2 regions of the Pseudomonas sp. B22129 genome follow, and region 2 is predicted to be linked to the other one. Evidence: predicted binding sites of a transcription regulator. Region 2 holds the regulator's gene; the other holds the start of a gene.
The links. Region 2 encodes FliA, which starts transcription of late flagellar genes. Its sites were predicted from a motif close to CTAAAGTTTNNNNNNNNNNNGCCGNTAA; they were not measured.

Region 1 (5,325 bases), 3.4 Mb from region 2:
CAAAGGCTATTCGCTGCACGACGCGGTATTGACCGGGATCGAGACCCGCACTTCGTCGCCACTGCGGATTACCCGTAACGAAACGATGCAGAGCTTGAACGTGAAAGGCCTGTTCCCGGCCGGTGAAGGTGCAGGGTATGCCGGCGGCATTCTGTCGGCGGGCGTGGACGGCATCCGGATTGCCGAGGCGCTGGCGCGGGATATGCTGGGCATCGAAGACTGATCGGAAAATCCGAAAACTACGCAGTTTAAATGTGGGAGCGGGCTTGCTCGCGAAGGCGGTCTGTCAGTTGATTAATGTGCTGACTGATCCACCGCATTCGCGAGCAAGCCCGCTCCCACATTTAGCTATGCGTCGTGTCAGATGTTGGCGCGCAGGATCGTATCCGGCAACTGCTCACCCCGCTCCACACTCGCCGCAACGGCCGCGATCAAACTGCCCAGCTCGTAACCCTGCGCGGTAAGCCACGCCTGATCATAATAGGTGGTCGCATACCGCTCGCCCCCATCACACAGGATCGCCACGATCGACCCCGATTCCCCCGCGGCTTTCATCTGCTGCGCGGCCACCAGAGCGCCGATCAGATTAGTCCCGCTGGACCCACCGACCCGCCGTCCCAACCGCTCAGCCAAGTAATGCATGGCCGCCAGGGACAATGCATCCGGCACTTTGACCATCGCATCAATCACGTTCGGCAAAAATGACGCTTCTACGCGTGGCCGCCCAATACCCTCAATGCGCGAACCACAGTCCAGGCGCAGGCTGGCGTCACCCGTCTGGTAAAAGTCGAAGAACACCGAGCGTTCGGCATCGGCGCACAGCACGCGGGTGCAATGCTGGCGATACCGCACATAACGCCCCAGGGTCGCCGTGGTGCCGCCCGTGCCGGGGCTGGAAATCAGCCAGCTCGGCTCGGGGTAATGTTCGAAGCGCATCTGCTGGAAGATCGATTCGGCGATGTTGTTGTTCGCCCGCCAGTCGGTGGCGCGTTCGGCGTAGGTGAATTGGTCCAGGAAATGGCCACCCGTTTCCTTCGCCAGGCGCTCGGACTCGGCATAGATCTGCGTCGGGTCTTTAACCAAGTGGCTCTTGCCGCCGTAAAAGGCAATCTGGTCGATCTTTGCTTGAGAGGTCGTGGCCGGCATCACTGCAATGAAAGGCAGGCCGAGCAAGCGCGCAAAGTACGCCTCCGAAACGGCCGTAGAACCGCTGGACGCCTCGATGACAGGCGCCCCTGGCTTGAGCCAGCCGTTACACAGCGCGTAGAGGAACAGCGAACGGGCCAGTCGGTGCTTCAGGCTGCCGGTCGGATGGCTGGACTCGTCCTTGAAGTACAACTCGATACCCGGCAACCCCGGCAGTGGCAAAGGAATCAGGTGCGTGTCGGCGCTGCGCTGAAAATCCGCTTCGATGATACGAATGGCTTCGCGTGCCCAGGTACGGTGGTCGCTCATAAGGTGGATCTCTGAAGATTTCAGCCCCAATTTTAGGGGGTTTCCTACACTGCACACAGATACAGTGACGACTCAATTGGACACACAATTGCCAGGCTTTGGCATAACCCCAACCCACGTCGCTGCTTATAACAAATAAGAATATAACTTTTGTTTTAACAACTAACGGTACGGGTTAGGGTACCCACCTATTGAACCTGGATTGGAGAGCATCTCGTGCCTCTGCGTAGCACTTTCACCCGTTTCTTCCAGCTGGAGGCTGCCAGCGGTCTGTTGTTGATCGCCGCTGCCGCCTTGGCGCTGATCATCAATAATTCACCGTTGTCGCACCTGTACAACGCCTTTCTCGACACACCCGTAGTCGCACAGATCGGTGCCGTAAAAATCGCCAAGCCTGCGCTGCTGTGGATCAACGACGGCCTGATGGCCCTGTTCTTTCTGCTGATCGGCCTTGAGGTCAAGCGCGAGTTGCTTGATGGCCACCTGTCCAAACCGTCACAAGTGGTTTTGCCAGGCGCGGCGGCCATTGGAGGGATGGTCGTTCCAGCACTCATCTACTGGGCAATCAACAGGGACTTCCCCGCCGCACTCTCGGGCTGGGCGATTCCCATGGCCACCGACATTGCCTTTGCATTGGGCGTATTGGCCTTGCTGGGCAAGCGTGTGCCGGTGTCGCTGAAACTGTTCCTGATGACCCTCGCGATCATTGACGACCTCGGCGCAATCATCGTAATTGCGGTGTTCTACTCTACCGACCTCTCGGGCGCCGCCCTGGCAGGTGCAGGCGCGTGCCTGATTGCCTTGATCGCGATGAACCGCCTGGGTGTGATCAAGCTTGGGCCCTACCTGATCATCGGCCTGATCCTGTGGGTGTGTGTGCTCAAAAGCGGCGTACACGCAACGCTCGCCGGCGTGACCCTGGCGTTCTGCATCCCGCTGCGCACCAAAAATGCCGAGCCATCGCCACTGCTGACCCTGGAACACGCGCTGCATCCGTGGGTGGCCTACGGCATTCTGCCGCTGTTCGCCTTTGCCAACGCCGGCGTCTCGCTGGCCGGGGTCAGCCTCGACAGCTTCACCCACCACGTACCCATGGGCATCGCCGCCGGCCTGCTGATCGGCAAGACCGTCGGCGTATTCGGCCTGACCTGGATCGCGGTCAAAACCGGCCTCTCCGCGTTGCCGAGCGGTGCCAATTGGGGCCAGGTATTCGGGGTGGCCATCCTGTGCGGCATTGGCTTCACCATGAGCCTGTTTGTCGGCTCCCTGGCGTTTGTGCCGGGCGCCAGTGAATTTGCCGGCGAAGACCGGATGGGCATTCTGACCGGCTCGATCCTGGCGGCGTGCATCGGTTATGCAGTCACGGCGATGGCGAGTCGCAAGCACGCCTGATCCTCTGAAGCGCTCTGAAAACCCCAACCGGGTAACCGGTTGGGGTTTTTCTTTTTGCGCAGCTCAGGTTTCATCATCAGCCACCTAAAGACTTGCCCCCTCCCGCCGACTATCTGTTGTGGCGATCTCACTGCCCGCACTTGCTCCCCAACGCGTTTCAGCCCGAGCGACAAGCCCATGTTCCTGAGAAATATAAGAATCGCGGCCAGAGCCTTCATCGGCTTCGCTGCTATTGCGTCGCTGAGTGTGTTTCTCGGCCTGTTTGCCCTCAAACAGATTGGCGAAGTCCAGTCCCAGGCAACCGACATTCAGAACAACTGGATGCAGCGTGTGCGGTTGCTGGCCCTGGCGAATGCCTCGCTCGACCGTTTCCGCCTGGGCGAAATGGCGCACATCCTGTCCTCAAGCGATGCGGATATGCAGACCTACGAAGATAAATCTGCCGGGCGCTTGAAAGCCGTCAAGGAGCAATTGGGCCAATACGCCGCGCTACTGCGCACATCGGAGGAAAAGTCCCGGCTTGAAGTGTTCAACCAGAGCCTTGATGGGTACGCGAAAAACCACACCGAGATGCTCAAGCGCTCACGCTCAGGCGACAAGGCCGGCGCCCGCGACTTTCTCAACAGCATCCGGGAAAGCTATGAGCAGATGACCAAGAACTTCGACCAGTTGATCGACCTCGCCAACAAAGGCGCAGAACAGGCCGGGCGCACGTCCGAAAACGCTTACCGGCATGCGGTAAACGGTATTGCGATCGTTATCCTGCTGGTGAGTGCCGGCACCGTGTTGGTGGCGTGGCTGCTGACCCGCAGTATCACCGGGCCAATCAATGAAGCCGTACAAGTGGCCGAAACCATTGCCAAAGGTGACCTGACCCACCCGATCAATCCCACAGGCAACGACGAAGCCACGCGCTTGCTTCGGGCCCAGGAAACCATGCGTAACAACCTGGTGCAGACCCTGCGGCAAATCACCGGTTCATCCAGCCAATTGGCCGCTGCGGCCGAAGAACTGAATGCCGTGACTGCCGAGGGTAGCCGCGACCTGCAACAGCAGCACGGAGAAATCCAGCAGGCCGCCACCGCCGTCACCGAGATGACCACGGCGATTGAAGACGTCGCGCGCAATGCGGCATCGACTTCCGACCTGTCCCAAGAGTCACGCAGTATTGCGTTGAAAGGTCAGCAACGCATGGTTGAGGCGCTGAACTCAATCCAGGCGCTGACCCGTGGGGTTGAAGTCAGCTCCGGGCAAGTCGGTGGCCTCGCCGAGCAGGCCAAAGGGATCGGCAAGGTGCTTGATGTGATTCGTACGATTGCCGAGCAAACCAACCTGCTGGCGTTGAACGCCGCCATCGAAGCGGCCCGCGCCGGTGAAGCCGGGCGCGGTTTCGCCGTGGTCGCCGACGAGGTTCGCGCCCTCGCCCATCGCACCGCTCAATCGACCCAGGAAATCGAGCAGATGATCGGCAGCATCCAGACCAACACCGCCAGCACCGTCAACACCATGCTCGACAGCAGCACCATGACCCGGCAAACCCTGGGGCTGGCCGAACTGGCGCAACAGGCACTGGCGGATATCCTGGCGGCCAACGACGAGATCAACGACCGCAACCTGGTGATCACCACCGCAGCGGCTGAGCAGGCTGATGTTGCCCGGGCAGTGGATCGCAATTTGCTGAATATTCAGCAGTTGTCGATTCAATCGGCTGAAGGTTCAACGCAAACGACGGCTGCTTCGCAATCACTGGCCAGCCTGGCGCATGAGTTGAATACGATGGTGAAACACTTTCAGGTTTGAACTGACGCTTGGAGGGGCTAGCGCAACCTTGTGGCGAGGGAGCTTGCTCCCGCTGGGCCGCGAAGCGGTCCCGTCTCTTTGTTTACAAAGCCTGGGACTGCTGCGCAGTCCAACGGGAGCAAGCGCCCTCGCCACAGGTACAGCGTTCGCCCTTAACTGACTGGCATTAGGGCAAGCCCGCTCGCCTCTAAAACCAAAAACCCCCAACCAGTCACCCGGTTGGGGGTTTTGTGTTGCTACAACCGACGCTTAACGGGTAACGCGGCTGGTACCGTTGACGGTCATGATGCGTACGCGGTCGCCAATGCGGAAGATTTCGTTCTCTTCAACCGCCTGGACGTAGGCGCGCATGCTGCCGTCGTCTTCGCGAACGGTGATTTCCACGCCTTGGGTACGGGTCAGGCCTTCTTCGGTGGCCGAACCCAGCAGGCCACCGGCTACCGCGCCGATCACTGCGGTCACGATGCTGCCACGGCCGCCGCCGATGGCGCTGCCGCCAACGCCGCCGATGACTGCGCCCGCAGCGCCGCCGATTGGGGTTTTGGTGCCTTCGATCTTCACGGGGCGCAGGGACTCGATGGTGCCCATGCGAACGGTTTGTACACGACGCGCCTCGTCACGGGAGTACGAGTCGCCGGTCAGACTCGAGGCGCAGCCACCCAACAGCAACGACAGGGT
Region 2 (5,325 bases):
GGTGGCTGCGGTGCGTGTCGGCTTGTCCCGCGCCATCGTGCAAAGCATTGTAGGCGTTGAGTCTGAGCTGCCTGTGATCACCCTGGAGCCAAGGTTGGAACAAATATTGCTCAACAGTATTCAGAAGGCCGGGCTTGGCCAGGAAGAGGGCGTTCTGCTGGAACCAAGCATGGCTGAAAAACTGCAGCGTTCGTTGATCGAAGCCGCTCAGCGTCAGGAAATGGCGGGCCACCCGGTGATTCTGCTGGTGGCAGGCCCGGTTCGAGCGATGTTGTCGCGGTTTGGTCGCCTGGCAGTTCCGAATTTGCACGTTTTGGCTTATCAGGAAATTCCTGACAACAAGCAAGTGACTATCGTCGCGACAGTAGGGCCCAACGGCTGAGGTAGTGGGTTATGCAAGTTAAGCGTTTTTTCGCCGCCGATATGCGTCAGGCCATGAAACTGGTACGTGATGAGCTGGGCGCCGATGCCGCGATTATCGGAAACCGCCGCATTGCCGGCGGTGTCGAGCTGACGGCTGCCCTGGATTACACGCCCCAGGCCTTGGCGCCGCGCGTGCCGAACATGGAGCTCGAAGACGAGCTGCGCAAGACCGCTTCGCGCATTGTCTCGGCCCAGGCTGAACTGAGCATGCGCGGCGACAGCGATGCCACCACCAATCGCCAATTGTTCGCCGGGCTGCCGCTGACGGCGTCCGAGCCTTTGGTCGAGCCAACGTTCAAAGAACCGCCACGTCCTGCTGCGCCAGCCCCGGCCGCTGCGGTTGACCAGCGCGTGTTCGATTCGATGCGCTTTGAACTCAACGGGTTGCGCGAACTGCTGGAAGTGCAGCTTGGCTCGCTGGCGTGGACCCAGCTGCAAGGCAGCAAGCCTGCACAAGCCAACCTGTGGCGCCGCCTGCAACGGATCGGCCTGTCCGGCCCATTGTCCCGCGACCTGCTGGCGCTCACCGCCGAAGTTGAAGAGCCGCGCCAGGCCTGGCGTATGCTGCTGGCCCACTTGGCGCGCATGATCGTCACCCCGGAAATCGAACCCCTGGAAGAGGGCGGTGTAATCGCCATGGTCGGCCCCGCCGGCATGGGCAAGACCACCACCCTGGCCAAGCTGGCCGCGCGTTACGTGCTTAAATACGGCGCGCAGAATATCGCGCTGGTGAGCATGGACAGCTACCGCATCGGCGCTCAGGAACAGCTCAAGACCCTGGGCCGTATCCTCAACGTGCCGGTGACCCACGTCGACCCGGGCCAGTCCCTGGCCAATGCCCTCGACCCGCTGCTGCGCAAACGCGTGGTGCTGATCGATACCGCCGGCCTGCAAGCCAGCGACCCGGCCTTGCGCATGCAACTGGAAAGCCTGGCCGGGCGTGGCATCAAATCAAAGAATTACCTGGTGCTTGCAACCACTAGCCAGAAACAGGTTCTTACCGCTGCGTACCACAGCTACAAGCGCTGCGGCCTGGCCGGTTGCATCCTGACCAAGCTCGACGAAACCGCGAGCCTGGGTGAAGTGTTGAGCCTGGCGATCAGCCATGAATTACCGGTTGCTTACCTGACTGACGGCCCGCGGATTCCGGATGATCTGCATCTGCCGCGCCGTCATCAGTTGGTCAGCCGTGCCGTCAGTGTGCAAATGCAAGAAGAGCCTAGCGAGGAAGCGATGGCTGACATGTTCGCGGACCTTTACCACAACCCGGCAAAACGGGTCGGTTGAGGGCAGTGAACACCGTGAAAAGTATCTACATCGATGGTCTGCAAGCGATTCACGCGGCCAAGCCATGTAGCCTGCGTCTAAGCAAGACAAGGTAAAGAAATAAAATGGGCAGCATGCATCCCGTACAGGTGATCGCGGTGACCGGCGGCAAAGGTGGCGTCGGGAAAACTAACGTGTCAGTGAATTTGTCCCTGGCCCTGGCAGAGCTTGGCCGTCGCGTCATGCTGCTGGATGCTGACCTGGGGTTGGCGAACGTCGACGTTTTGCTGGGGCTGACACCCAAACACACCCTCGCCGATGTGATCGAAGGCCGCTGTGAGCTGCGCGATGTGCTGCTGCAGGGGCCAGGCGGCATTCGCATCGTGCCGGCGGCGTCGGGCACCCAGAGCATGGTGCACCTGAGCCCGGCGCAGCATGCCGGCCTGATTCAGGCATTCAGCGATATCGGCGACAACCTCGACGTGCTGGTGATCGACACCGCCGCCGGGATCGGCGAGTCCGTGGTCAGCTTCGTGCGCGCGGCGCAGGAAGTGTTGCTGGTGGTGTGCGATGAACCCACCTCGATCACCGACGCTTACGCCCTGATCAAACTGCTTAACCGTGACTACGGCATGAACCGCTTCCGTGTGCTGGCCAACATGGCCCAAAGCCCGCAGGAAGGGCGCAACCTGTTCGCCAAGTTGACCAAGGTCACGGATCGCTTCCTCGATGTCGCCTTACAATACGTCGGCGCAGTTCCGTATGACGAGTGTGTGCGCAAGGCCGTGCAAAAGCAGCGTGCGGTCTATGAAGCGTTCCCTCGTTCGAAGTGCGCACTGGCGTTCAAGGCCATTGCCCAGAAGGTCGATACCTGGCCGTTGCCTGCCAACCCGCGGGGGCATCTGGAGTTTTTCGTCGAGCGTTTGGTGCATCAGACGAGCGCAGGACCGGTGCTATGACATCCAGCGGCTACAACCTTTACAAAAAGTCGGCACGTGACAGCCAGGGCGAACTGATCGAGCGCTATGCGCCCCTGGTCAAGCGCATTGCCTATCACTTGCTGGCACGCCTGCCCGCCAGCGTGCAGGTGGAAGACCTGATCCAGGCCGGCATGATCGGCCTGCTCGAAGTGTCGACCAAATACGACGCGAGCAAGGGTGCGAGTTTCGAGACATATGCGGGTATCCGCATCCGTGGCGCGATGCTCGATGAAGTGCGTAAAGGGGATTGGGCGCCGCGTTCGGTACACCGCAACACGCGAATGGTCAGTGACGCGATTCGCGCAATTGAAGCAAAAACCGGCCGTGACGCTAAAGATCATGAAGTTGCGGCCGAACTCCAATTGAGTCTCGACGATTACTACGGGATTTTGAACGATACCTTGGGCAGCCGCCTGTTCAGTTTCGACGACCTGTTGCAGGACGGCGAACACGAAGGGCTGCACGAGGACGGCGCGAGTGCACATCTCGAACCGTCGCGCGACCTGGAAGATGAACGTTTCCAGGGGGCGTTGGCGGAGGCGATTGCCAATTTGCCGGAGCGTGAGCGACTGGTGCTGGCGCTGTACTACGACGAAGAGCTGAACCTCAAGGAAATCGGTGAGGTCCTGGGGGTCAGCGAATCGCGTGTCAGCCAGCTGCATAGCCAGTGCGCAGCCCGCTTGCGGGGACGATTGGGAGAGTGGCGCGCGCGCTGACAGGCAGTGTGGGGACACTGCAGACGCTACCGCGAAGGCTTCACGTTTTCGCGGATCAGTTCCGTGGTGCCCTGGGCAGTCCTTTTTGTGTAACGCCTGTTGATTGAAATGGCGCGTCCAGGTGCTGGGCGCGTTTAAGACTGCTTGGAGGTCGAATTGGACAAGAACATGAAAATCCTCATCGTTGATGACTTCTCAACGATGCGGCGGATCATAAAAAACCTGTTGCGTGACCTTGGGTTCACCAACACGGTCGAGGCGGATGACGGCATTACGGCGATTCCGATCCTCAACAGCGGGAGCATCGACTTTCTGGTAACCGACTGGAACATGCCGGGCATGACCGGTATCGACCTGCTGCGCCACGTGCGTGCGGATGAAAAGCTGCGCAGCCTGCCTGTGCTGATGGTGACCGCTGAAGCCAAGCGTGAACAGATCATTGAAGCCGCCCAAGCCGGGGTCAACGGTTACGTGGTCAAGCCGTTCACGGCGCTGGCACTGAAAGAGAAGATCGAAAAAATCTTCGAACGCATCGGTCATTGATGCTGCCACGGGGGCGCTATGGAGCATAACGAAACGTCACAGGGAGACTTTGAGTCGACCCTGAAAAAGCATGCTCACCAGTTGGTTGAAAGCCTTGAAAAAGGCCAGTTCGGCGACGCGGTGCAGTTGATCCATGAGCTCAACCAGACCCGTGACCGCGGCCTGTATCAGGAAGTGGGCAAGCTCACACGCGAGCTGCACAGTGCGATCGTCAATTTCCAGATTGACCCGCATATGCCCCAGGCCGAAGAGATTTCGCAAATCACCGACGCGACCGAACGCCTGTCCTATGTGGTCAGGCTGACTGAAGCGGCGGCCAACCGCACCATGGACCTGGTGGAAAACGCCACGCCGCTGGTCAACGGTATGGCCAACGAAGCCCAGGCCCTGAGTGTTGACTGGGGCCGCTTCATGCGTCGGGAAGTGGGCGCTGAAGAGTTTCGTGAGCTGGCGCGTCGGGTCGACAGTTTTCTGTCGCGCAGCGAGCAGGAAAACCGCACGGTTTCCAGCAACCTCAACGACATTCTGCTGGCCCAGGATTACCAGGACCTCACCGGTCAGGTGATCAAACGCGTGACCCAACTGGTCACCGAAGTGGAAAGCAATTTGCTCAAACTGGTGCTCATGGCTGGCCAGGTCGATCGTTTTGCCGGTATTGAACATGACCGCGCGGCGATCCTCTCGGAAAAAGATCCAAAAAAACATCTCGCCAAGGGTGAAGGTCCGCAGATTCATGCCGATAAACGTGAAGACGTTGTATCCGGGCAAGACGACGTAGACGATTTGTTGTCCAGTTTAGGCTTCTAAGGAGCACCCACATGAGCTTCGGCGCCGATGAAGAAATCCTTCAGGATTTCCTTGTAGAGGCCGGCGAAATTTTAGAGCAGTTGTCCGAGCAACTGGTCGAGCTGGAAAGCCGACCGGATGATGCGAACCTGCTCAATGCAATTTTTCGCGGTTTTCACACTGTAAAAGGGGGCGCCGGCTTCCTCCAGCTCCATGAGCTGGTGGAGTGCTGCCACATCGCCGAGAACGTGTTCGACATCCTGCGCAAGGGTGAGCGCCACGTTGATTCGGAATTGATGGACGTGATTCTCGAAGCACTGGATGCAGTCAACGGCATGTTCAGCGAAGTGCGCGAACGTGCCCCGATCACCGCGGCTACCCCGGAACTGCTGGCCGCCCTGGCGCGCCTGGCAGAACCCGCCGACACCTCGACGCCGGTTGCCGTTGCAGCCCCCGCGCCGGTGGTGGAAGCCGAGCCGGATGTGACCGACAGCGAGTTCGAACAGCTGCTCAACTCCCTCAGCGCGGTCAAGGCCGAAGCTGAAGCGCCGCGTGCGCCGGTTGCTGCGCCGACCAGCGAAGACATTACCGACGCAGAATTTGAATCCCTG

Region 1: a site for FliA is predicted at 2,932-2,959, ahead of AB4P94_RS30755 (methyl-accepting chemotaxis protein). Genes of this name have one in related genera too.

The regions. Positions count from the first base shown of each region.
Region 1 is NZ_CP162592.1:6,727,486-6,732,810, forward strand. It holds gene AB4P94_RS30740 (NAD(P)/FAD-dependent oxidoreductase) at 1-223, shown strand, start outside; gene AB4P94_RS30745 (PLP-dependent cysteine synthase family protein) at 361-1,455, opposite strand; gene nhaA (Na+/H+ antiporter NhaA) at 1,672-2,847, shown strand; gene AB4P94_RS30755 (methyl-accepting chemotaxis protein) at 3,025-4,647, shown strand; gene AB4P94_RS30760 (glycine zipper 2TM domain-containing protein) at 4,897-5,325, opposite strand, start outside.
Region 2 is NZ_CP162592.1:3,329,193-3,334,517, forward strand. It holds gene flhA (flagellar biosynthesis protein FlhA) at 1-382, shown strand, start outside; gene flhF (flagellar biosynthesis protein FlhF) at 394-1,710, shown strand; gene fleN (flagellar synthesis regulator FleN) at 1,815-2,648, shown strand; gene fliA (RNA polymerase sigma factor FliA) at 2,645-3,385, shown strand; gene AB4P94_RS15345 (chemotaxis response regulator CheY) at 3,554-3,928, shown strand; gene AB4P94_RS15350 (protein phosphatase CheZ) at 3,947-4,735, shown strand; gene AB4P94_RS15355 (chemotaxis protein CheA) at 4,747-5,325, shown strand, end outside.